4 regions of the Rhizobium sp. NXC14 genome follow, and region 1 is predicted to be linked to each of the others. Evidence: riboswitches for the same ligand, from Rfam matches in the RefSeq annotation. Region 1 holds a riboswitch; each other region holds the start of a gene.
The links. Region 1 has a riboswitch for cobalamin ahead of bluB (5,6-dimethylbenzimidazole synthase). Riboswitches for the same ligand answer to the same signal wherever they lie in the genome.
Positions count from the first base shown of each region.

Region 2: linked by a shared signal. The riboswitch ahead of nrdH (glutaredoxin-like protein NrdH) and the one ahead of bluB (5,6-dimethylbenzimidazole synthase) in region 1 are both predicted to bind cobalamin.
Region 3: linked by a shared signal. The riboswitch ahead of cobU (bifunctional adenosylcobinamide kinase/adenosylcobinamide-phosphate guanylyltransferase) and the one ahead of bluB (5,6-dimethylbenzimidazole synthase) in region 1 are both predicted to bind cobalamin.
Region 4: linked by a shared signal. The riboswitch ahead of NXC14_RS18065 (CbtB domain-containing protein) and the one ahead of bluB (5,6-dimethylbenzimidazole synthase) in region 1 are both predicted to bind cobalamin.

Region 1 is NZ_CP021030.1:2,493,204-2,498,393, reverse strand. It holds gene NXC14_RS12330 (TolB family protein) at 1-268, shown strand, start outside; gene NXC14_RS12325 (3-deoxy-7-phosphoheptulonate synthase) at 265-1,329, opposite strand; cobalamin riboswitch at 1,611-1,797, shown strand; gene bluB (5,6-dimethylbenzimidazole synthase) at 1,839-2,528, shown strand; gene NXC14_RS12315 (DUF2865 domain-containing protein) at 2,532-3,632, opposite strand; gene NXC14_RS12310 (ribonuclease H) at 4,071-4,598, shown strand; gene NXC14_RS12305 (GntR family transcriptional regulator) at 4,771-5,190, opposite strand, start outside.
Region 2 is NZ_CP021030.1:4,046,965-4,052,154, reverse strand. It holds gene NXC14_RS19770 (heavy metal translocating P-type ATPase) at 1-2,093, shown strand, start outside; cobalamin riboswitch at 2,303-2,527, shown strand; gene nrdH (glutaredoxin-like protein NrdH) at 2,789-3,010, shown strand; gene nrdI (class Ib ribonucleoside-diphosphate reductase assembly flavoprotein NrdI) at 3,024-3,425, shown strand; gene nrdE (class 1b ribonucleoside-diphosphate reductase subunit alpha) at 3,404-5,190, shown strand, end outside.
Region 3 is NZ_CP021030.1:2,622,419-2,627,608, forward strand. It holds gene cobN (cobaltochelatase subunit CobN) at 1-2,000, opposite strand, end outside; gene cobW (cobalamin biosynthesis protein CobW) at 2,004-3,059, opposite strand; gene cobU (bifunctional adenosylcobinamide kinase/adenosylcobinamide-phosphate guanylyltransferase) at 3,066-3,575, opposite strand; cobalamin riboswitch at 3,973-4,369, opposite strand; partial or broken gene NXC14_RS12970 (chloride channel protein) at 4,596-5,190, shown strand, end outside.
Region 4 is NZ_CP021030.1:3,687,245-3,692,434, forward strand. It holds gene NXC14_RS18050 (sulfite oxidase-like oxidoreductase) at 1-661, shown strand, start outside; gene NXC14_RS18055 (hypothetical protein) at 646-1,215, opposite strand; gene NXC14_RS18060 (CbtA family protein) at 1,269-2,003, opposite strand; gene NXC14_RS18065 (CbtB domain-containing protein) at 2,118-2,327, opposite strand; cobalamin riboswitch at 2,353-2,502, opposite strand; gene NXC14_RS18070 (histidine phosphatase family protein) at 2,559-3,107, shown strand; gene NXC14_RS18075 (bifunctional diguanylate cyclase/phosphodiesterase) at 3,582-5,153, shown strand.

The DNA of each region.
Region 1 (5,190 bases):
AGGCCTCGAACAGGTGACGTCGGACAATCAGGGGAACTGGTTTCCCCATCCATCGCCCAAAAACGACAAGGTGCTGATCCTGTCCTACGATCCTTCGGTCTTCGACCATCCGCGCGATCTCGACGTGCGGCTGCGGCTGATGGATATGGACGGCGGCAACCTGAAGACGCTGTTCGAGCTTTTCGGCGGGCAGGGCACGATCAACGTGCCCTGCTGGTCTCCTGATGGTGACGAGTTTGCTTATGTCAGGTATTTTCCGGCGGCTTAAGCCGCTGCCGCTCGGCGCCGCCTGCGAGCGGCGTCCGCCAGATCTTCCAGCACACTCACCGACATATCCCAGTCAATGCAGCCATCGGTGATGGACTGGCCGTAGACCAGCGGCTTGCCGGGAACGAGATCCTGGCGGCCGGCAACGAGGTTGCTTTCGATCATCATGCCCTTGATGTGGTGATTGCCCGCGGAGATCTGTCCGGCGACGTCCTTGACAACCCGTGGCTGGTTCATCGGATCTTTGCCGCTGTTGGCATGGCTGGCGTCGATAAGGATGCGCGGGGTGACCCCGACTTTCAGGCATTCCGCTGTGACGGCTCCGACATCGGCCGCCTCATAATTCGGCCGCTTGCCGCCTCGCAGAATGATGTGGCAGTCTTCATTCCCCTTCGTCGAAGCGATTGCCGCCTGTCCGTCCTTGGTGACGGCCGGGAAGTGGTGCGGCTGCGAAGCGGCCAGGATCGCGTCGATCGCGACGCGAGCGCCGCCGTCGGTGCCGTTCTTGAAGCCGATCGGGCAGGAGAGGCCGGAGGCGAGCTGGCGATGGATCTGGCTCTCGGTCGTGCGGGCGCCGATCGCACCCCAGCTGACGAGATCGGCAATGTATTGCGGTGTGATCGTCTCGAGGAATTCGACACCCGCCGGAAGGCCCATCGCGTTGACGTCGAGCAGCAGGCGCCTGGCAATTCTCAGCCCTTCCTCGATACGGTAGCTGCCATCGAGATGCGGGTCGTTCATCAAGCCCTTCCAGCCGACTGTGGTGCGGGGCTTTTCGAAATAGACGCGCATGACGATTTCCAGATCACTGGAGAAGCGCTGTCGCTGCTCGGCCAGCCGCGCGGCATATTCGCGTGCAGCAACGGGATCGTGGATGGAGCAGGGGCCGATGACGACGATCAGGCGGTCGTCTTCACCCTTGAGAATCTGGTGGATGGCATTGCGGTTGCTGGTCACCGTCTCGCTGACTGAAGCGGTTCGGGGAATTTCAGCGATGATATCGGCGGGTCTGGTCAGCGGGGTGATCTCGAGAATACGCAGATCATCGATGGTGTCGGGCACGGCATGGCTCCTGTTTGGTCATACCGTGCGGAACAGAAAAGCCGCCAGGTAGACTAGCGGCTGTTCGGGTTGTCGTCGCGTTGAATTCAGTTACGCACAGACCCGCATCCGCTGGAAGCAGCGGTACGAATAAAATCGCGAGGAGGCGTAGGCTGAAGTCGTCGACATTGCGCGTATGTAGCGTCGCGGCCGCTCATTGTCACGCAAAATCTGCGAGGCGAAATCACGGGTTCGCCTCTTTGAGGCTGACGTGCCGACGCTTGCCTCCGTTCCGATTTCCTGAAATAGATCCGCCGTCAGGTGCCCGCCCTCGAGGCGGGAGAATCGGGAATCCGGTGCAAGGCCGGAACGTGCCCAACGCTGTAAGGCCGACGTCTGCCGCTTCATCACGCCACTGGCTTTGCCGGGAAGGCTGCGGCAGATGGATGAAGCCAAGTCAGAAGACCGGCCTGGCGCGATAGACCCAACCCGCGCGGACGGCGGGCGGTTGCGTTGTTGGGGATTTGACGATGCGACCCTTTGATGCGGATGCCCTTTCGGCGGTGTCCGGTTTTTCGCCGGCCGAGCGCGAAGCCGTGTATCACGCGATCATGACGCGGCGTGACGTGCGCAGCCAGTTCCTGCCCGATCCCTTGCCCGACGATGTCGTGGCACGGCTCTTGACTGCCGCCCATCATGCGCCCTCGGTCGGCTTCATGCAGCCGTGGAATTTCGTCCTGGTGAAAAGCGAAGCCGTGCGAGCACGCGTAAGGGATGCCTTTGCGAATGCGAATGAGGAGGCGGCACTGATGTTCGAGGGCGAACGCCGGCAGACCTATCGCTCCCTGAAGCTGGAAGGCATCGTCGAGGCGCCGCTCGGCATATGCGTGACATGCGATCCCACCCGCGGCGGCAGCGTCGTGCTGGGGCGGACGCACAATCCGCGGATGGATTCCTATTCGACCGTTTGCGCCATTCAGAATCTCTGGCTTGCCGCCCGCGCCGAAGGGGTCGGCATCGGCTGGGTCAGCATCTTTCGCGAAGGCGACCTGAAAACAATTCTCGGCATACCGGAGCATATCGAGGTGGTCGCCTGGCTCTGCGCCGGCTTTGTCGACCGTCTTTATGACGAACCGGAACTTTCGGTCAAAGGTTGGCGGCAGCGGCTGCCGCTCGAGGAACTCGTTTTCCACGACGGATGGGGACGCAACGATCCGTAGCAATTACTGCTGCTGTGGTTGCGGCCCCGGCGTCGCCGGATTGGCAAGGTCGATCGAGCCCTGGTCGCCCGCAAGGAATTGCGGGCCGACCTGACGAACCTTGTTCTGCGTGGGGTCGTAGGGACGTTCGGCAACGGATGGCTGCGGCGGGGCTGATGCTGCCGCTGTATCTTTCGTCGGCGGTTTAGTGCGGACCGTCGTTATCGAGCCCTGCTCCGGCGGTTCGCTCAGGGCCTGCTTGCCGCGCATCTCCTCGTAATAGGCGGTGAGATTGCAGGCGCAGGAATTTTTCTCGCCAGGCGCGCGGTTCTTGTAGACAAAAGCGTTCTTCATGGCGCTATAGGGCGCGCCCGTTGCGACCGAGATCATGTTCGAGGAGTCGGTGCTGGTCACGTCGCGATAGAAGAGCTCGGTTTCAATGCCGGGGCACATCTTGGCGCAGGTCTGGGCATCGCGGCCGAAATCCACCGAAGTGGTATTTGAGCTGATCGGGAAGAAGCCACCGTCGCAGCTGCGCACGCAGATGGTGCTGATCGGTGAAAACATTTCGGCCCTCGGCAGGCCGTAACGCAGATCGGTCTCTTCACCGCCGCCGAGCGGAATGAAGGTATCGGTGCGCATCGCCTGTTCCTCGACACTCGGGGCGGGGTCGTCTGCGCTACGCTCGGTCGGGGCATAGAAATTGTCGCTGTTGCAGCCGTTGCGTTCGAGTGCCGCCGTCAATTCTCGGCGCGCGTCGTCAGTGCCGTCGCCCTGGTTGCGCAGCTCGTCGCGGCGCTCCTGGAGATAACGGATATTGTCGATCATCCGGGCTTCGGCGTCAGAGAGTTCGGCGCAAAAATCGGCGTTGTCACTGCCAATCACGACCATGCTGCCGGAAGTGCATCCGTTATTGCGCAGATCGTTGCGGACCTTGCGCAGCTCGAGGTTCTGCTCGGCCATGGCATTTGCATATTGGCGCGCTTCCGGCCCGTTATTGCTACCGATCGATCGTGGCAGGTCGGCAAGGCGACCGCGCAAGTCGTTGCAAATAGCGCTGGTCTGTGCGGCGGCCGGTGATGCCAGCGCAAGCATAAGAGCAAGAGACAGATTTCGGCGTTTCACGGCGTCGTCCGGGAATGAGAAAGTGTCGATCGGTCAAAGGTGGCGTCCATCCGCCGTACCTTGTCTCTTAACGTGTTTCTCTTAATAAGCTTGGATGAATTCCTAGCGCATTTTCGAGATTTTAGCCAGAAGATGTGGGTAATCTTCCGTTAGGTAAGTAGAACTTCGACGAGGCGCTCATCTGGTATGAGAAGCTCATGGGACGTCCCGCAGAAAGCAAACCGATACCGGGCATGGCTCAGTGGCGTAACATGGGCGGGGCCGGCCTGCAGGACGGATTGCCCATGGCGCTGCCCCTCGCAGTTCCCATCGGCAGTAGGCGCTTTCGGTGTCAGCGTCGTCAATGGTTGACACGAGGGGACGTGCAATTCCAATGTCGGCTTCGGATGGCCGTCGCAAATCGCGCAGGTCAGTGCGGGGGGCGCAGCGAAGGCGAAAATGGCAGGCATTTGCAAGGAGCTAAGCTCCCCCATAACGACGGCCCCGACAGCCCAACACGGTCTCCACGTCTTCGTGGATGGTTGTTATGACCCCGGTTCCGGGCACGGAGGCTGGGCCTTTGTCGCCTATCGCGATTCTGTGGAAATCGCGTCCAGCTTCGGCGGTGTGCGTGATTCCGCCAATAATTCGATGGAATTGACCGCCGTCTTGCAGGCAGTCATGTGGATCAATAGCGAAGCAACGGGCGAAGCCGCGACCATCTGGTCGGATTCGATCTATGCCGTCAAAGGCTGCAACGACAGGCGGCACATTTGGAAGAATAACGGCTGGAAGAAAAACAATCCGAATGGGAACGCCCGCAGCCGGGCGATCGCTAATGCGGAACTCTGGAAAGCGGTCGATCTTCAGCTATCCCGGAACGCCCTCGTAACCATTGCCTGGTGCAAGGGCCATTCCGGCATATCAGGCAACGAACGCGCGGATGAGCTTGCGGATGGAGGACGGCTGTCGATACGGGGCGCGTGATATGGGGATATCCACTGGCTGCGGATGCCTGGGATGGCACGGCGTCAAAACTCCACGGGGCGCCATTGCATCAGGGCGCAAGGCCGCCGCCAGAGATGGCATAAATGCACCCTTCAGCCATTTCCGGTTATGTCCAAGTTTCAGCATCAGCTAACGGCGCCATCGAGGCCGATCAGGCTTGAAGAATGTGCCTGCGCGTCAGCTCCATCAGACCATCGGTATCGCGTCGCTCTATCGCATCGACCATCTGCTGATGTTCGCGGCCGGATTGCTCGATGCGGGCGCGCGTTCGCCACTGCGACACCGGCGCGGAGGATGTCCGCTGGCGAATTTCCGTGATCAGCTCCACGAGTTCCTGGTTGCCTGCGAGAGCAAGCAGATGGCGGTGGAAGGCGAGATTGGCTTCGTAAAGTTCGAGCGTGGTGCCGTTCAGCACCAGATCGTCGAAGCGTGAAGCCAGAACCCGCAACTTCGCAATATCTGCCTCGCTCGCATTCGCGACGATGCGGTCGCTGACGGCGACTTCGAGGATGACGCGAATGTCGCTGACCTCCCGGGCACGGCGCCCGTCTTGCTCATGGACGTGGTAACC
Region 2 (5,190 bases), 1.6 Mb from region 1:
ATGACGGCAGCAGCGATCTCAAGGCGGTCGAGAAGAAGGTGACGGGCCTTGGTTATTCCGTTTCGCCCTTGACCGGAAATACGACGCCTGGGCATGAAGACCGCCGGCACCATCATCACGATCATGCCGCTCATGGCCATGGAGATCACGACCATGCCGGGCATGATCACGACCATGCCCATGACGAGAAGGAAATCGAAGGCTCGCATGGGCACGACGATGCACCGATGACCGGTCCCTGGTGGCGGAGCAGGAAGGGCCGGCTGACCATTTTTTCGGGTGCGGCGCTCGTTGCCGCCTATGCCGTCGGCCATCTGGTGCCGGCGGTCGCGTCCTACGCCTTCATCGTCGCCATGCTGGTCGGTCTGGCTCCGATCGCGCGGCGCGCTGTCATGGCGGCATTCTCCGGCACGCCGTTCTCGATCGAGATGCTGATGACGATCGCCGCCGTCGGCGCTGTTATCATCAATGCCGGCGAGGAAGCGGCAACGGTCGTATTCCTGTTTCTCGTCGGCGAGTTGCTCGAAGGCGTGGCGGCGGGCAAGGCGCGTGAAAGCATACAGTCGCTGACGGCCCTGGTGCCGAAGACTGCGCTGCTCGAAGACAATGGGCAGATGCGGGAGGTGCCGGCTGAAAGCCTTGCCGTCGGCACGGTTATCATGGTTCGCCCCGGCGATCGCATCTCTGCCGACGGCGTCATCGTATCAGGCGAGAGCGCGATCGACGAGGCTCCGGTGACGGGCGAGAGCACGCCGGCGAGCAAGGGCGTCGACGCCGTGGTCTATGCCGGTACGGTCAATGGCGATGCGGTGCTGAGGGTTCGCGTCACGGCGGCTGCTGCCGACAATACAATCGCCCGCGTCGTCAAGCTGGTGGAAGAAGCGCAGGAATCGAAGGCGCCGACGGAGCGCTTCATCGAGCGGTTTTCGCGCTACTACACGCCGGGTGTGGTCGTCATTGCCGCGCTGGTCGCGGTCGTTCCGCCGCTGTTCTTCGGCGGCGCGTGGAGTGAGTGGATCTACAAGGGTCTTGCCATCCTGCTGATCGGCTGCCCTTGCGCCCTCGTCATCTCGACGCCGGCGGCGATCGCGGCTTCGCTGTCGGCGGGCGCGAGGCGCGGGCTGCTGATGAAGGGCGGTGCGGTCCTGGAGACGCTCGGCAAGGTGACGATGGTCGCCTTCGACAAGACGGGCACGCTGACGGAAGGCAAGCCTCGGGTGACCGACATCCTTTCCTTTGGATTGGGTGAGGCGCAGCTCATGTCGCGCGCGGCGGTGCTCGAGCAGGGCTCCAGCCATCCCCTGGCACAGGCGATTCTCCACCGCGCCAAGGCGGACAGCGTGCCCGTGCCACCCGCCTTCGAGCTGGAAGCGCTGCCGGGCAAGGGTGTCACCGGCAAAATCGGCGGCGAGGCAGTTGATCTCTTGTCGCCGCCCGCCGCCCGCGAGCGTGGGGCGCTCAACGCGGAGCAGGAGGCGCGTATTGCGAAGCTCAACGACGAGGGCAAGAGTGTGTCGGTGCTGCTCGTCAATGGCGTTGCGGCTGGTCTGATCGCAATGCGCGACGAGCCGCGTGAGGACGCCGGGGCCGGGCTCTCGGCGCTCAAATCGGCCGGGGTCAAGGCGATGATGCTGACCGGCGACAACAAGCGGACGGCGGCAGCCGTCGCCGGCATGCTCGGCATCGACTGGCGGGGCGAGATGATGCCCGAGGACAAGCAGCGGGTCGTCGGCGAATTGAAGCGCAAGGGCTTCATAGTCGCCAAGGTCGGCGACGGCATCAACGACGCGCCGGCGCTCGCCGCCGCCGACATCGGTATCGCCATGGGCGGCGGCACCGATGTGGCGCTGGAGACGGCCGATGCCGCCGTGCTGCACGGGCGCGTTGGCGACGTGGCGCGAATGATCGCGCTTTCGCAGCGGACGATGCGCAATATCCTCGAGAATATCACCATTGCACTCGGGCTGAAGGCTGTCTTCCTGGTGACCACGATCATCGGGATCACCGGGCTCTGGCCGGCGATTCTCGCCGATACCGGAGCCACCGTGCTGGTTACGATCAACGCGCTCAGGCTGCTCCGCGTAGAGGAATAAATCCTTTCCTCTTCGGAGCGCCGATTAGGGCCGATCCGGAATCGAAAACCGCAGAGCCGGCTACAGGCCGGCTCTCGTCGTTCAGGCCTTCTCCACAGTTCGTTTTGTTTAAGCCTTCATTATCCATGTTTTTCACAGGAACGCAGTAATTTCAAACCTGCCGTAACGCAACGCACAAACCATCCGTTGACGTGAATTTCGATTCGCGTACTATATCTAGTGTTCAAGGTTCCTTCGATTCGTGAGGATCGTGGGCTAAGACGGGAATACGGTGCGTCTCGCCATGAGGGTGGGGCAAGGCCGGAGCTGCCCCCGCAACTGTGAGCGGAGAGCAACTGTCCGATTTCGGGTCACTGGGGCATGATACCTCGGGAAGGCTGGGCAGGTGCTTCGACCCGTGAGCCAGGAGACCTGCCTTGAATGAAACGTCCACCGGCGGGGTGTCCGGAAGGTCGCGTGCATGCAGCGGAATGATCCGCGCCTGTTGCGCTGCCCCGAACGACCGCATGAGCACTTCGGGGTTTGAAGTCATGTCGAGAGCATCAAGGCCGGCGCCCGCGCACATCCTGCGAGGGACCAAGTCAGGCGTTTAAAGCGCCAACCTTGCCAGATCACTATCAAGCATTTCCCCGGACGCCGCATGGCGCCCGATCCCAGTCCTGCGTCCTGAATTCATTGACTTCACGAGGAACATGATGAGCGTTACCGTTTACAGCAAGCCGGCCTGTGTCCAATGCACGGCCACTTACCGCGCCCTCGATCGCCTGGGCGTGGATTATGAGATCGTCGATATTTCCGAGGATGCCGAAGCGCTCGATCGCGTGCGTGGCATGGGCTACATGCAGGTTCCGGTCGTCGTTGCCGGCGAGCAGCATTGGGCGGGCTTCCGCCCCGACATGATCAGCGCGCTCTCCTGACCGGAGAAAAGCGGTGGGGCTGATCGTCTATTATTCCAGCCGATCCGGGAACACCCATCGTTTCGTCGAGAAGCTGGGATTGCGCGCGGCGCGCATCCCCCTCGGCGCTGAGGCCATCCACATTCGCGAACCCTATGTGCTGATCTCGCCTACTTATTGCGGAAACGGCGGTAAAGGGGCCGTGCCCAAGCAGGTGATCCGCTTCCTCAACGAGGCGGAAAACCGCTCCAACATCCGCGGCGTGATTGCTGCGGGCAACAGCAATTTCGGCGAGACCTATGGAATCGCCGGCGATGTCATCTCGAAGAAGTGCCAGGTGCCGTACCTCTACAGGTTCGAGCTCCTGGGAACTGCCGAGGATATCGCCAATGTCAAAGACGGGATGGGACGATTTTGGACACGGGAACAAATCTGACGCGGGACGCGGGCGCAAAACCGCTGAAAGCGGCCGAAACACTCGACTATCATGCACTGAACGCGATGCTCAACCTCTACGACGACGAGGGAAAGATCCAGCTCAACAAGGATCGCATGGCGGCCAAGCAATATTTCCTGCAGCATGTGAACCAGAACACCGTGTTCTTTCACAATCTTCGGGAAAAGCTCGATTACCTCGTCACGGAGGGCTATTACGAGCAGGAGGTTCTCGACCAGTATTCCTTCAATTTCGTCCGCGACCTGTTCGATCAGGCCTATGCCAGGAAATTCCGGTTTCCTACCTTCCTCGGGGCTTTCAAATATTACACCAGCTATACGCTGAAGACCTTCGACGGAAAGCGCTATCTCGAGCGCTACGAAGACCGCATCTGCATGGTGGCGCTGGCTTTGGCGCGCGGCGATGAGGCCCTTGCTCGCGACATAGTCGACGAGATCATTTCCGGCCGCTTCCAGCCGGCAACGCCCACCTTCCTCAATGCCGGCAAGAAGCAGCGCGGCGAACTCGTTTCCTGTTTCCTGCTGCGCGTCGAGGACAACATGGAATCGATCGGCCGGTCGATCAATTCGGCGCTGCAGTTGTCGAAACGCGGCGGCGGCGTGGCCCTGTCGCTGACCAATATCCGCGAGGCGGGCGCGCCGATCAAGCAGATCGAAAACCAGTCCTCCGGCATCATCCCCGTCATGAAGCTCCTGGAAGACAGCTTCTCCTATGCCAATCAGCTCGGTGCGCGGCAGGGGGCGGGTGCGGTTTATCTGAACGCCCATCATCCCGATATCATGCGCTTTCTCGACACCAAGCGTGAAAACGCCGATGAGAAAATCCGCATCAAGACGCTGTCGCTCGGCGTTGTCGTGCCCGACATCACCTTCGAACTCGCCAAGAACAATGAGGACATGTACCTGTTCTCGCCCTACGACGTGGAACGGGTCTACGGCGTGCCTTTCACCGAGATTTCGGTGACGGAGAAGTACCGGGAAATGGTGGCGGACGCCCGCATCTCGAAGAAGAAGATCAAGGCGCGCGAATTCTTCCAGGTCATCGCCGAAATCCAGTTCGAAAGCGGCTACCCTTACATCATGTTCGAGGACACGGTGAACCGCTCGAACCCGATTGCCGGGCGCATCTCCATGAGCAACCTCTGCTCGGAGATCCTGCAGGTGAGCGAGGCGAGCGACTATTATGACGATCTTTCCTACAAGCATCTCGGCAAGGATATTTCCTGCAATCTCGGTTCGCTGAACATTGCTGCGGCGATGGATTCGACCGACTTCGGCAAGACGATCGAGACCTCGATCCGGGCGCTGACAGCGGTGTCCGATATGAGCCATATCTCCTCGGTTCCTTCGATCGAGAAAGGCAATGACGAGAGCCATGCGATCGGCCTCGGGCAGATGAACCTGCACGGATACCTCGCCCGCGAACGCATCTTCTATGGCTCTGAGGAAGGCGTCGATTTCACCAACATCTATTTCTATGCGGTGACCTATCACGCGCTGCGTGCCTCCAATCGTCTGGCGGTCGAGCGTGGTGTGAGCTTCAAGGGGTTCGAGAATTCGAAATACGCTTTAGGCGACTATTTCGACAAATATACCGAGCAGGAATGGAAGCCGGTGACCGAAAAGGTGCAGGCGTTGTTCGACAAATCGGGCATCCATATTCCGACACAGCAAGACTGGGTGGCGCTGAAAAAGGCGGTGATGGCCTCAGGCCTCTATAACCAGAACCTGCAGGCGGTGCCGCC
Region 3 (5,190 bases), 130 kb from region 1:
AGCAGCCGAATGCGGCGGGGATCGCCGCCCGAAGCTTCGTAATATTCATCGACCAGCGCCTCTAGATCCTTGAGCGGCCCATAGCTCTCGGCCCGCGTCAAAGGCGGCGTCAGGTGATCGATGATGACTGCGGCGGTGCGGCGCTTGGCCTGGGTGCCCTCGCCCGGATCATTGACGATAAAGGGATAAAGATGCGGCAGCGGTCCAAGGATCGCTTCCGGGTAGCACGTCTCCGACAGCGCCAGCGCCTTACCCGGCAGCCATTCAAGATTGCCATGCTTGCCCATGTGAATGACGGCATCGACGCCATATTCGCGCCGCAGGAAAGCATAGAACGCGATATAGCCATGCGGCGGTACGAGATCCGGCGAATGGTAGCTGTCCTTTGGATCGATATTGTAGCCGCGCGCCGGCTGGATGCCGATCAGGACACCGCCGAAGCGGGCGAAAGGCAGGGCGAAGACGCCATCGCGAAAATAGGGATCGTTCTCTGGCTCGCCCCAGCGGGCCGTCACCTCCTCTTGAATCTTTTTGGGAAGCGATTCCAGGAAATCTTTGTAGCGACTGAGCGAAAGCGCCTCGCGGATAAGCCGGCCGTCATGTCCCGAATTGGTCGGCCCCTCCATCAGATGCTGGATCAGCGCGTCACCATCGGCCGGAAGATCGGCGACTGGATAACCCGCGGCCGCCATTGCCCGAAGCACCTCGATGCTGCCGGCCGGCGTGTCGAGCCCGACGCCGTTGCCGAGCCGGCCGTCGCGGTTTGGATAATTGGCCATCACGAGAGCGATGCGCCTCCTATTGGCTGGCGTCCCGCGCAGCCGCGCCCAGTTGGCGGCCAGTTCCGCCGTGTAACGCACCCGACCGGCATCGGGCATGCTGGCTACGATGTTCGCCTCGACAACAGCGTCGTAACGCGCCGCCGTCTTGAAGGACACCGCCCGCGCCAATATTCGCCCATCGACTTCAGGCAGCGCCACATTCATGCCGAGGTCGCGCGCCGACAGACCCTGCGACGAAGCCACCCAGGCCTCCCTCGACGAAGCCGACAGGATTGCCTGCAGCACGACGGCGCCATCCGCCTCCAGCACCGTCGGTTGCCGGTCCGCGCCCGGTGCGGAGACCGCAAAGCCCGTTGTGTTGATGACGACATCCGGTTTCAACGCCGAAAACACGCTCTCGAGAACGCCTGTCGAAACGGGATCCTTTAGGCTGTAGGCAAAGACCGGCAGCGGCCGCAGGCCAAGCGCGGCCAGGGCCTCGATCAGCGCCTCGACCGGCCCGGTCTCGCCGCTCTGGACTAGGGCACGGTAGAAGCTGATGGCGACGATGGGGGACGTGGGTTCGAATTCCACCTCTTCTGTCGAGCTTGGTGTCACACGCTTGACGGACGACGTTGGCGCGACATGCGAACCGACGACCCGCCGCCACTCCTCGACCCCGATCGCCCCTCGCCCCGGCCACCAGATGCCCGCCTTCATCAGCGGCACTGCCGGCGCCGGCTTCTCCGCCGCTGACAGCATCGCCGAAGCATAGGCGAGAAAATCCCGCGCATTGGTGTCGCCGCCTTCGATCAGGTAGGCCCACAGCCCGTTGAGATCGTCGAGGTCAACATTGGAGAAAGGAACCAGCCCGGCATCCGGCTTGGCATCGCCAGGCAATACCGCAATCTTCACGCCATTGCGGGCAGCAACGGCGTGCAGCGCCTCCAGCGCATAATGGAAATAGCTGGCGCCGCCGAGCGCACGCACGACGATCAACTTGGCGTGCCGGGCCGTTCGCTCGACATAGGTATCGACCGACATTGGATGCTTGAGGCTCATCAGATTCGCGAGCCTCAGCGAATGCGGCATCCCTTCACACTCGTGATAGGCGGCAGCAATCGCGGCGAGTTCGGTGTCGGCAGCCGAAAGAAACAGGATATCGCCGGGCGACTGGCCGAGGTCGATCGCCTCCTCGCCGTCGCTGATCGTTCCCTGCTGGGCAAGAAGCAGATGCATCGATTATCCCTGAACGAGCGCTTCGATCGCCTTGCGTACCGCGTCCTCGTTCATTTCATGCAAGCCGATGACGACGAGGCGCGTGCGGCGCGCCTCGTCCGCTGCCCAGGCGCGGTCGAAATACTGGTCGATGCGGCTGCCGACGGCCTGCAGTTGCAGGCGCATGGGCTTGCCCAAGACGTCGATGAAGCCTTTGAGGCGCAGCACATCATGCTCGGTGATGATGCCCTTCAGCTTCTCGACAAAGCCCGTCGGATCGGAAACAGCGCCGAGTTCGACAACGAAGCTTTCGAATTCGTCGTGGTCGTGTGGCGCCCCCTCCTCGTGCTCCAGCTCGTGATGGGACTTGCGGTTGGCGATATCGTCTTCGGTGCCGATGCCGAGGCCGAGCAGCACGCCTGCCGGCACCTCGCCATTCCTGGCTTCGATCATGACCGGCTTGCGGGCAATGCGGGAGGCGACTTCGCTCTTCACGCGGTCAAGGCCATCGCCATCGATCAGGTCGGTCTTGTTGAGCACGATGAGATCGGCGCATGTGAGCTGGTCTTCGAACAGCTCCTCGATCGGGCTCTCATGATCGAGCGAGTCGTCCTCGCTGCGCGCCGCCTCGACTGCATCATGGTCGTCGGCGAAACGGCCGGCGGCAACGGCCGCACTGTCGACGACCGTAATGACGCCGTCGACGGTCACCTGGGTGCGAATATCGGGCCAGTTGAAGGCGGCGACCAGCGGCTGCGGCAGGGCGAGGCCGGAGGTTTCGATGACGATATGGTCGGGCCGCTTTTCGCGCTCCAGGAGCTTCGTCATCGTCGGAATGAAATCGTCGGCGACTGTGCAGCAGATGCAGCCATTGGTGAGTTCGATGATATCGTCCTCGCTGCAATTCTCCGCTCCACAGCCCTTCAGGACCTCGCCATCGACGCCGAGATCGCCGAACTCGTTGATGATAAGCGCAATCTTTCTGCCGCCGGCATTGGTGAGCAGGTTGCGGATCATCGTCGTCTTGCCGGCGCCGAGGAAGCCGGTGATGACGGTTGCGGGAATTTTCTGCTGGTTCATGGAACTTCAACCCTTCATTTTCAGCGGCAGACCGGCCGCAATGAAATAGACCTCGTCGGCCTTCGCCGCGATTGTTTGGTGCAGCCGTCCGGCATGATCGCGAAAATCGCGCGCCATGCGATTGTCAGGGACGATCCCGAGACCAACCTCGTTGGAAACGAAGACGAGTTGCGCCTTGGCGCCGGGGAGGAAATCGGCGAGCGCGGCAAATTCCACAGCCATCTCGCGCTCCGCCATCATCAGGTTGGTCACCCAGAGCGTCAGGCAATCGACAAGCACAATGCGTCCCTCGCCATCGATGGCGCCAAGCACGCCGAAAAGATCGAGCGGCTCCTCATGCGTCATCCAGGAAGGGCCGCGATCGGTCCTGTGCTGGGCTATACGCGTCTGCATCTCCTCGTCCCAGGCACGGCCGGTGGCGAGATAGTGGCGCTCGAGGCCGCTTGCCATAACGAGATTTTCGGCGAAACGGGATTTGCCGGAGCGTGCCCCGCCGAGGATGAGCGTGGTGGTCATGCCCGAATATTCCTCTGAGGAGGCGTGCCGCTGCAGCTTGTTCTAGTTTTAACTTTATGAGCCACGGTAGCCAAAACTTTGCTTGGGAAAGCCGCGCCACCCCATTCACTTCCCTCATTCCTGTGCTTGTCACAGGAATCCAGCTTGCCCAAGTCCTTGGGCACGGAAGGCTCATTCGTTGCCTGCGCATAGTTAATCACGGCGCGGACGCGCCGTGGCCGGATTCCTGTGACAAGCACAGGAATGAGGGAGGAAAGGAAGGCGCGTAATACGCAGACATAACCTGCAGGCGACGAACCGGCACCTCTCATACGCACCACCAGAGGCGGCGCTGAATTCGTTCTTTCAGCCAAAACAACCTCCGTGCTGGCAGCGGGTCTCTTGCCCAGGTTTGGGCTGTTCGCCCGGCACGGAAGGCAGGTCTCCTGGCTCGCGGTTATCGGCGGCGATCGGGGGCGAACCGGAAGCCCGGTCGCCCCTGATCGTGCCAGCGGATCTGCCTCGCCTTCCCGGCTGCCTCGGTGAAAAGGTGGACGATTCGTAGAGTTAGAGGCGTCCGACCCCGGTTGATCACCATGCATCTCCAGTGGCTTTTCCGGCATGTCGCCCATCCCGCCCGCCTGCACTATTACGGTTAGGCCGGAAGAGGTCCGATGCCGGATGGAAGACCCTGACCGCTCTACAGTCGCGGGGTCGGCTGTGATGAAGGCGCCCGATGTGGGTCCGCCCCGTCACATTCCCTTTTCATCCGGAAGGCGAAATGCCGATCCGGAACCATCCGTTATTCCTCGGATGGTTAGGCAAGCCGGCGGGTGAAGTCAACCGACCTTCGCCACCGCCTTCCCGCTGGACTGCGCGAAAGGCCGGCCAACACCACTGACCCTACCGGAAGTATCGTCTTTTATCAGCGGCTTACGTCATGAATGTTTGATGTGGCCGTCGGCTTTTCGCCGCAATTGCGTTGCAAGGCGACTGCACCTCCGCCCTTGACCCGGCCTCTCCTCGCCTAGTTGTCTAGCCATGCTTATGAAAATGGATCGGCGCCGCCTGAGCGCGCTGCGTGTTTTCTTCGATCCGGGGCGACTGCGCGCCCTGACGCGCCGCAGCGAAGTCGGCCTGTCGCTGGCCGGCGCCATCGTCGGCATCGCCTCGGGCCTTGCCGTGACCGGCATGAGCTATGTCTCCAGCGAGCTGCACCAGATTGTTTTCGGCATCGCCGACAGTGAAAGGCTGAGCGCGTCGGCAATCCAGGACAAGATGCTGCTGCTCACCGCCCCTCTCATTGGTGGCGCCCTGCTCGGCCTGCTGCTCCTGGTGCTCGCCAAACGGCGCAAGAAACCCATGGTCGACCCGATCGAGGCAAATGCGCTGCACGGCGGCCGCCTCTCCCTGACCGATAGCATCATCGTTGCCGTACAGAACCTGATCTCCAACGGCTTCGGCGCCTCCGTCGGCCTGGAAGCCGGCTATACCCAGCTCGCCGCCGGCATCGCTTCCAAATTCGGCCTGAAGCTGCAGCTGCGCCGCTCGGACCTGCGTATCCTCGTCGGTTGCGGCGCGGCCGGCGCCATCGCCGCCGCCTTCAATGCGCCGCTGACGGGCGCCTTCTACGCCT
Region 4 (5,190 bases), 1.2 Mb from region 1:
GAGCGACGACCAAACGCCCGCCGACAGCAAACTCACCAACTCCAAGCGCCGCTGGGCGTCAGAGGGCAAGTTCCTGACCGGGCGCATCAGCAGGCCCGAGACCGAGCGCCTGCCGCCCGGCCAGCACCTCGTCAAGAATTGGCCGGTGCTCGATCTCGGCCAGCAGCCGGTCATCTCAACCGAGAGCTGGCGGCTTGAAGTGCGTGGTCTGGTCGAAACGCCTCTCACCCTCACCTGGGCCGATTTCCAGGCGATGGAGCAGAGCACTGGGGTGAGCGACATCCACTGCGTCACCACCTGGTCGCGCTACGACAACACATGGAAGGGCGTATCGACGCGCGATCTGCTCGATCGCGCCATGCCGAAACCGGAAGCAGCCTACGTGATGCTGACGAGCTATGACGGCTACACCACCAATCTGCCGCTCGCCGATTTCGCCGCCGAGGATGCGATCCTGGCGACCTCCTGGGAAGGCCTGCCGCTGACACCGGAGCACGGCGGCCCAATGCGCCTCGTCGTGCCGCATCTTTATTTCTGGAAAAGCGCCAAATGGCTGCGCCGCATCGAGTTGCTCGCCGCCGACGAGGCCGGCTTCTGGGAAAAGAACGGCTACCATATGTATGGCGATCCGTGGCGCGAGCAGCGCTATTCCGACGACTGAGCCTTCGGCCGCAGGAAACGGCGAAGCGTCAGGATGGCAAGCCCCAACATGGCGGCCAACGCCGTCAGAGACGCCATGCTGGCAGGATGCAGCGGCACCTTGCTCCAGCTCGGCTTGACGATATTGGCGGTATTGAATGCCTCGCCGCTGAACTGGCAGGTAATAAAGGCAAGCCCGCGACCCGCCATCTCGGCGTCGATGGCCGAGATGATTTCGCCCGCCGCGGTTGCCTCCCGCGGCATCTCACGCATCGCCAGCAGCACGGCTTTCGTCGCCGCGAGATAGGCATGGGCGCATTCGTTGAACGGGCTCTCCTCGTCCGTCACGCTGCCGGGCATCCGACCCCAGAGGCAATAGGAATACTGGATTTCGGCGTAGTTCAGGACACGCCGGAACGATTCGTTCGTATCGGCAGCCCGTGACGCCAGCATGCTGATGCTGCTGCGATACTCCGAAATGATCGCCATCTCGCCGTGGGAAATTGCCGGAATATCGAGCCCGGTATCGGAGCCGCCAGAGCTGCTCCCATGGCCGAAAGCATTTCCGATAAACATTGGCAACAGGCTCGCGATGAGACCGAGAAAGGCAAACCTTCCGATATGCCGCATCACCGGAACGCCGGCCGCAGTCCACTCTTGGCGGCAAGACCCCTTTCTGCCAGCGCTCCGAAAACCAGACCGAGCGTTGCCCAAAGGATCGCATGCATGCCGAGCGAGGTGGTGCGGAACCGCCAGAGTACCATCGCCGAGAAATTCTCGGGCACCTCGTTGATCGGCGGCAACAGATAAAGCACGAAGCCGATGAAGACGAGATAGGCGATGCCGGCGATGATCGCGCCGTTCCAGAGACCGAAGCGCTCGCCAAGGCGGCGCGACAGCGCGATCGCGGCAACCAGCGAGGCGAGCGAAACGACAATCATCAGGAAGAACAGCTCGGTCCTGACGCCGATCGTTTCGGGATTGCCGACCGCCGGGGGGGTGGCCGGATATTTGATTCCGGGAACAAGCACCACTGCCACGAAGGCGGCAATGGCGATGACGGCCGAGGTGCCGCGCGCCGAGAGGCTGCTGAAGCGGCCATGTACGAAGGCGAAGGCGAGCGAAAAGAGCCCACCGACGGCGATACTGTAGGCCATGACGCCGGTGAAAAGGCCGAGACCAGCCTGCGTGGCCCGGCTGACGATTTCAGGTTCGGCAGCTTCGCCCGCCGCCTCAGCGCTCGCCTCCTCGAAGGCGATTGCCGCATCAACCAGCGGCTCGCCGAAGATATGGGCGAAAGCGAAAACGAGGATGCCAGCAATCAGGCCCGCGAGCATGCCGCGAAGCAGAAGCCTTCCAACCATGTCAGTATTCCCCCTAAGCATGTCGCGCAAAAGTGTGCAGCGGTTTTGCGACAACGACATGTGTAAACAAAGACCTAAAGCGCGAGAAGCGAATCTGAAAGATCGCGATGCGCTTTAGTGGCAGGGAAAGCCGAGCAGATGGCGGCCGTCATGCACGAATTCGTGCACATACATGCCGTTGAACAGCGCCATCGCGCCTTCCTCGGTGCCGACGAAATAAAGAACGATGAGCATCAGCAGGCCGCCGAAAACCGCCCAGGGCAGGATTTCCCCTACAGGGATTGGCGCCGGTGCCGCAACGGGCGCGAAAGTGGTGTCAGACATGTATCCCTCCGGAATGACGCGTTCAGTCGAAAGAGTGTTGTGCGGCAGGGTCTGACTTCCAGCGTAAAGAACTTCGACACGCTGGTCACAGTGGCGCGACCGCGCCGGATTTCCACCGGCTTCCAAACCCGCAACAGCACGGTTATATCTGGACGCCGAAGAGACTGTCAACGAAACTTCGAGACGCCGTCGAAGGGTCGTCCCCACCATATTGCGATGATCGGAACAACCGTGAATACCCGCCTCACCTGGATCTGTCACGGCGCCACGGCGGCAAGCCGCAAGGCCCTGTTCCCGCTGGATGAGCCGCTGGAAGACAAGGCCGCTGAAGAAGCCGGCCGGATGACCGCCCTGCCTCAGGCCGACCGGATCGTCACTAGCCCGGCTTTGCGTGCCCGCCAGACCGCTACAGCCCTCGGTCTCGACGCTCAAATAGAACAGCGGCTTGCCGACTGCGACAATGGCCGCTGGGCCGGCAGGCCGATTGCGGCAATCGGCACCGAAGAGCCGGAGAACCTCATGGCTTGGATGAGCGATCCGGAAGCCGCCCCACATGGCGGCGACAGTTTTCTCGGTCTGCGGACGCGCGTCGCCGGCTGGATGGATGAACAATCCACGCTCGGCGGTCATGTGATAGCCGTCACCCACGCACCGATTATAAGAACAGCGATTGCGCATGTGCTTCAGGCTCCCCTCCCCTCCTTCTGGCTCGTCGACGTCGAGCCGCTGGTGGTCGTTCGGATGACCAGCAATGGACAGCGCTGGTCGCTGCGCCTCTAGAGAATTAGACATCCCTCATACTATCCAGCCTTACGCAAGCAAATCGCGTCATCTCTATTGAACCGGGTCTGACCGGGACTACTTCCTTGTCCCAAGGAGACGGAAGCTATGGCATATGATTGGAGTGGGGAGCGTACGCGGCGCCTGCGCTTGATGAGGGTCGTGACGTTCACCTTAGTTATGGTCGGTCTGGTCGTCAGCGTTCCGCTGCTGATCGTCACCGCCTGAAGAGCGAGACAGGGCGAGCGATGCGACAGCACGCTCGCCCTCGTTCTTTCGTGAGGCTCCCCTCGTCTTGAATCCGGACAATCTCTAGTCTTCGAAGCAGCACCAGCGAAACGCCGTAGCGCAGCCGACGTCCCGACAGCACCGCAACGGACGGGCTGCCACCTTCAACAATTCGCCTTATGGTTTCAACGAACATTTCAGATTTTCCTGATAGTCCGGCAGAGGGTGGAGATGGAGAATGCGATAATGCCTGCGTTTTTCCGAAGCAGGGCCGGAAGGCAATGCGTGTCGGTTGTGGTTTTCGGAGTAACCCTCTGGATCCTCGGCACGGTGCTGCACTTCGACGACCGCCTCGTCTCCTTCATGACCGGTTTCGGCGAGTACGGGGCGGATAAGCTCGTTCTGGCTCTCGGCATCGCTGGCGCGATGAGCTTCATCTATTCGGTGCTTCGCATCGCCGACCTGCGCAAGGAAATGGAGCTGCGCGCCACCGAACAGGCAAAGGCCGATTGGACGGCAACCCACGACCATCTGACCAAGCTGCCGAACCGCTACGCCTTCGAGCGCAAAATCCTCTCACGGCCGGTCGGAAGCGACGAGGGCAAGATCGAGGAATGGGACGACAACGTCACGATCTTCTCCGTCGACCTCGACGGCTTCAAAAAAGTCAACGATCTCGTCGGCCACAAGGGCGGCGACGTGTTGCTGGTCGAAGTTGCCAGACGCATCTGCGCGCTTGGCAACGCGGATTGCGTTTACCGCTTCGGCGGTGACGAATTCATCATCGTCGCCTTTTCCCTGACGGCAGAGCGCGAGGAGCGTTTCGCCAAGTTGCTGATCCAGGCAGTCACCCGGCCGATCCATATCGATGGCTTTGCCGTCGAAGTCGGCGCCAGCGTCGGCTACGATCGCTGGCTTGAGGGCAGCGAGCCGCTGGAAGACGCCGCCCACCGTGCGGATCTCGCCATGTATGAGGCCAAATCACGCGGCCCCAACCATTATCTCGTCTTCGAAGCTTCGATGCAGGACAAGGTAACGGAACGTGCCTCTCTGGAAAGCAGGCTGCGCGCGGCAATCGCCGACAAGGCGATCATGCCTTTCTATCAACCTTTGATTGATTTGAAAACCGGCCGGCTTTGCGGTTTCGAAGCCCTCGCGCGCTGGGTCGGCGAGGATGGTATCAATATTCCGCCGCCTGTTTTCATCGACATTGCCGAGGAAACCGGGATGATCACCGCCCTGTTCGAGGATCTCCTTGCGCAGGCCTGCGGCGATGCGCTCACTTGGCCAGCGCATGTCACGTTGTCCTTCAATGTGTCGCCGGTGCAGATGGAAGACAGGCTGCTGGCCTCCCGCATCCTCAAGGTCCTTTCAGCAAGCCGGCTGCCGCCGCAACGCCTGGAGATTGAGATCACCGAAAACGCGCTGATCCAGGATCCCGCTATCGCCGCCATCATTCTCGAAGAGCTGCATGCGGCCGGCATCCAGATCGCTCTCGACGATTTCGGTACGGGCTATTCGAGCCTTGCCCAGCTCGCCCGCTACCGCTTCGACAAGATCAAGATCGACAAGAGCTTCATCGCCACCTATCGCGACGACGAACGCCAGGAAAAAATCGTCCGCGCCATGCTTGGCCTCAGCAGAAGCCTCAACATCAAGACGACTGCGGAAGGTGTCGAGGAGCATGGCCAGCTTGCCTTCCTGCTGCAGCTCGGCTGCGACATCGGCCAAGGCTATCTTTTCGGTAAGGCGATGCCCGCCGCCGAGGCGAGCATCTTCATCCGCGATCGCAACGCCAATCTGGCGTCAACCGCCTGACCCTCGCGTAATTCGACAAAACTGTCCCAAGGCTGCC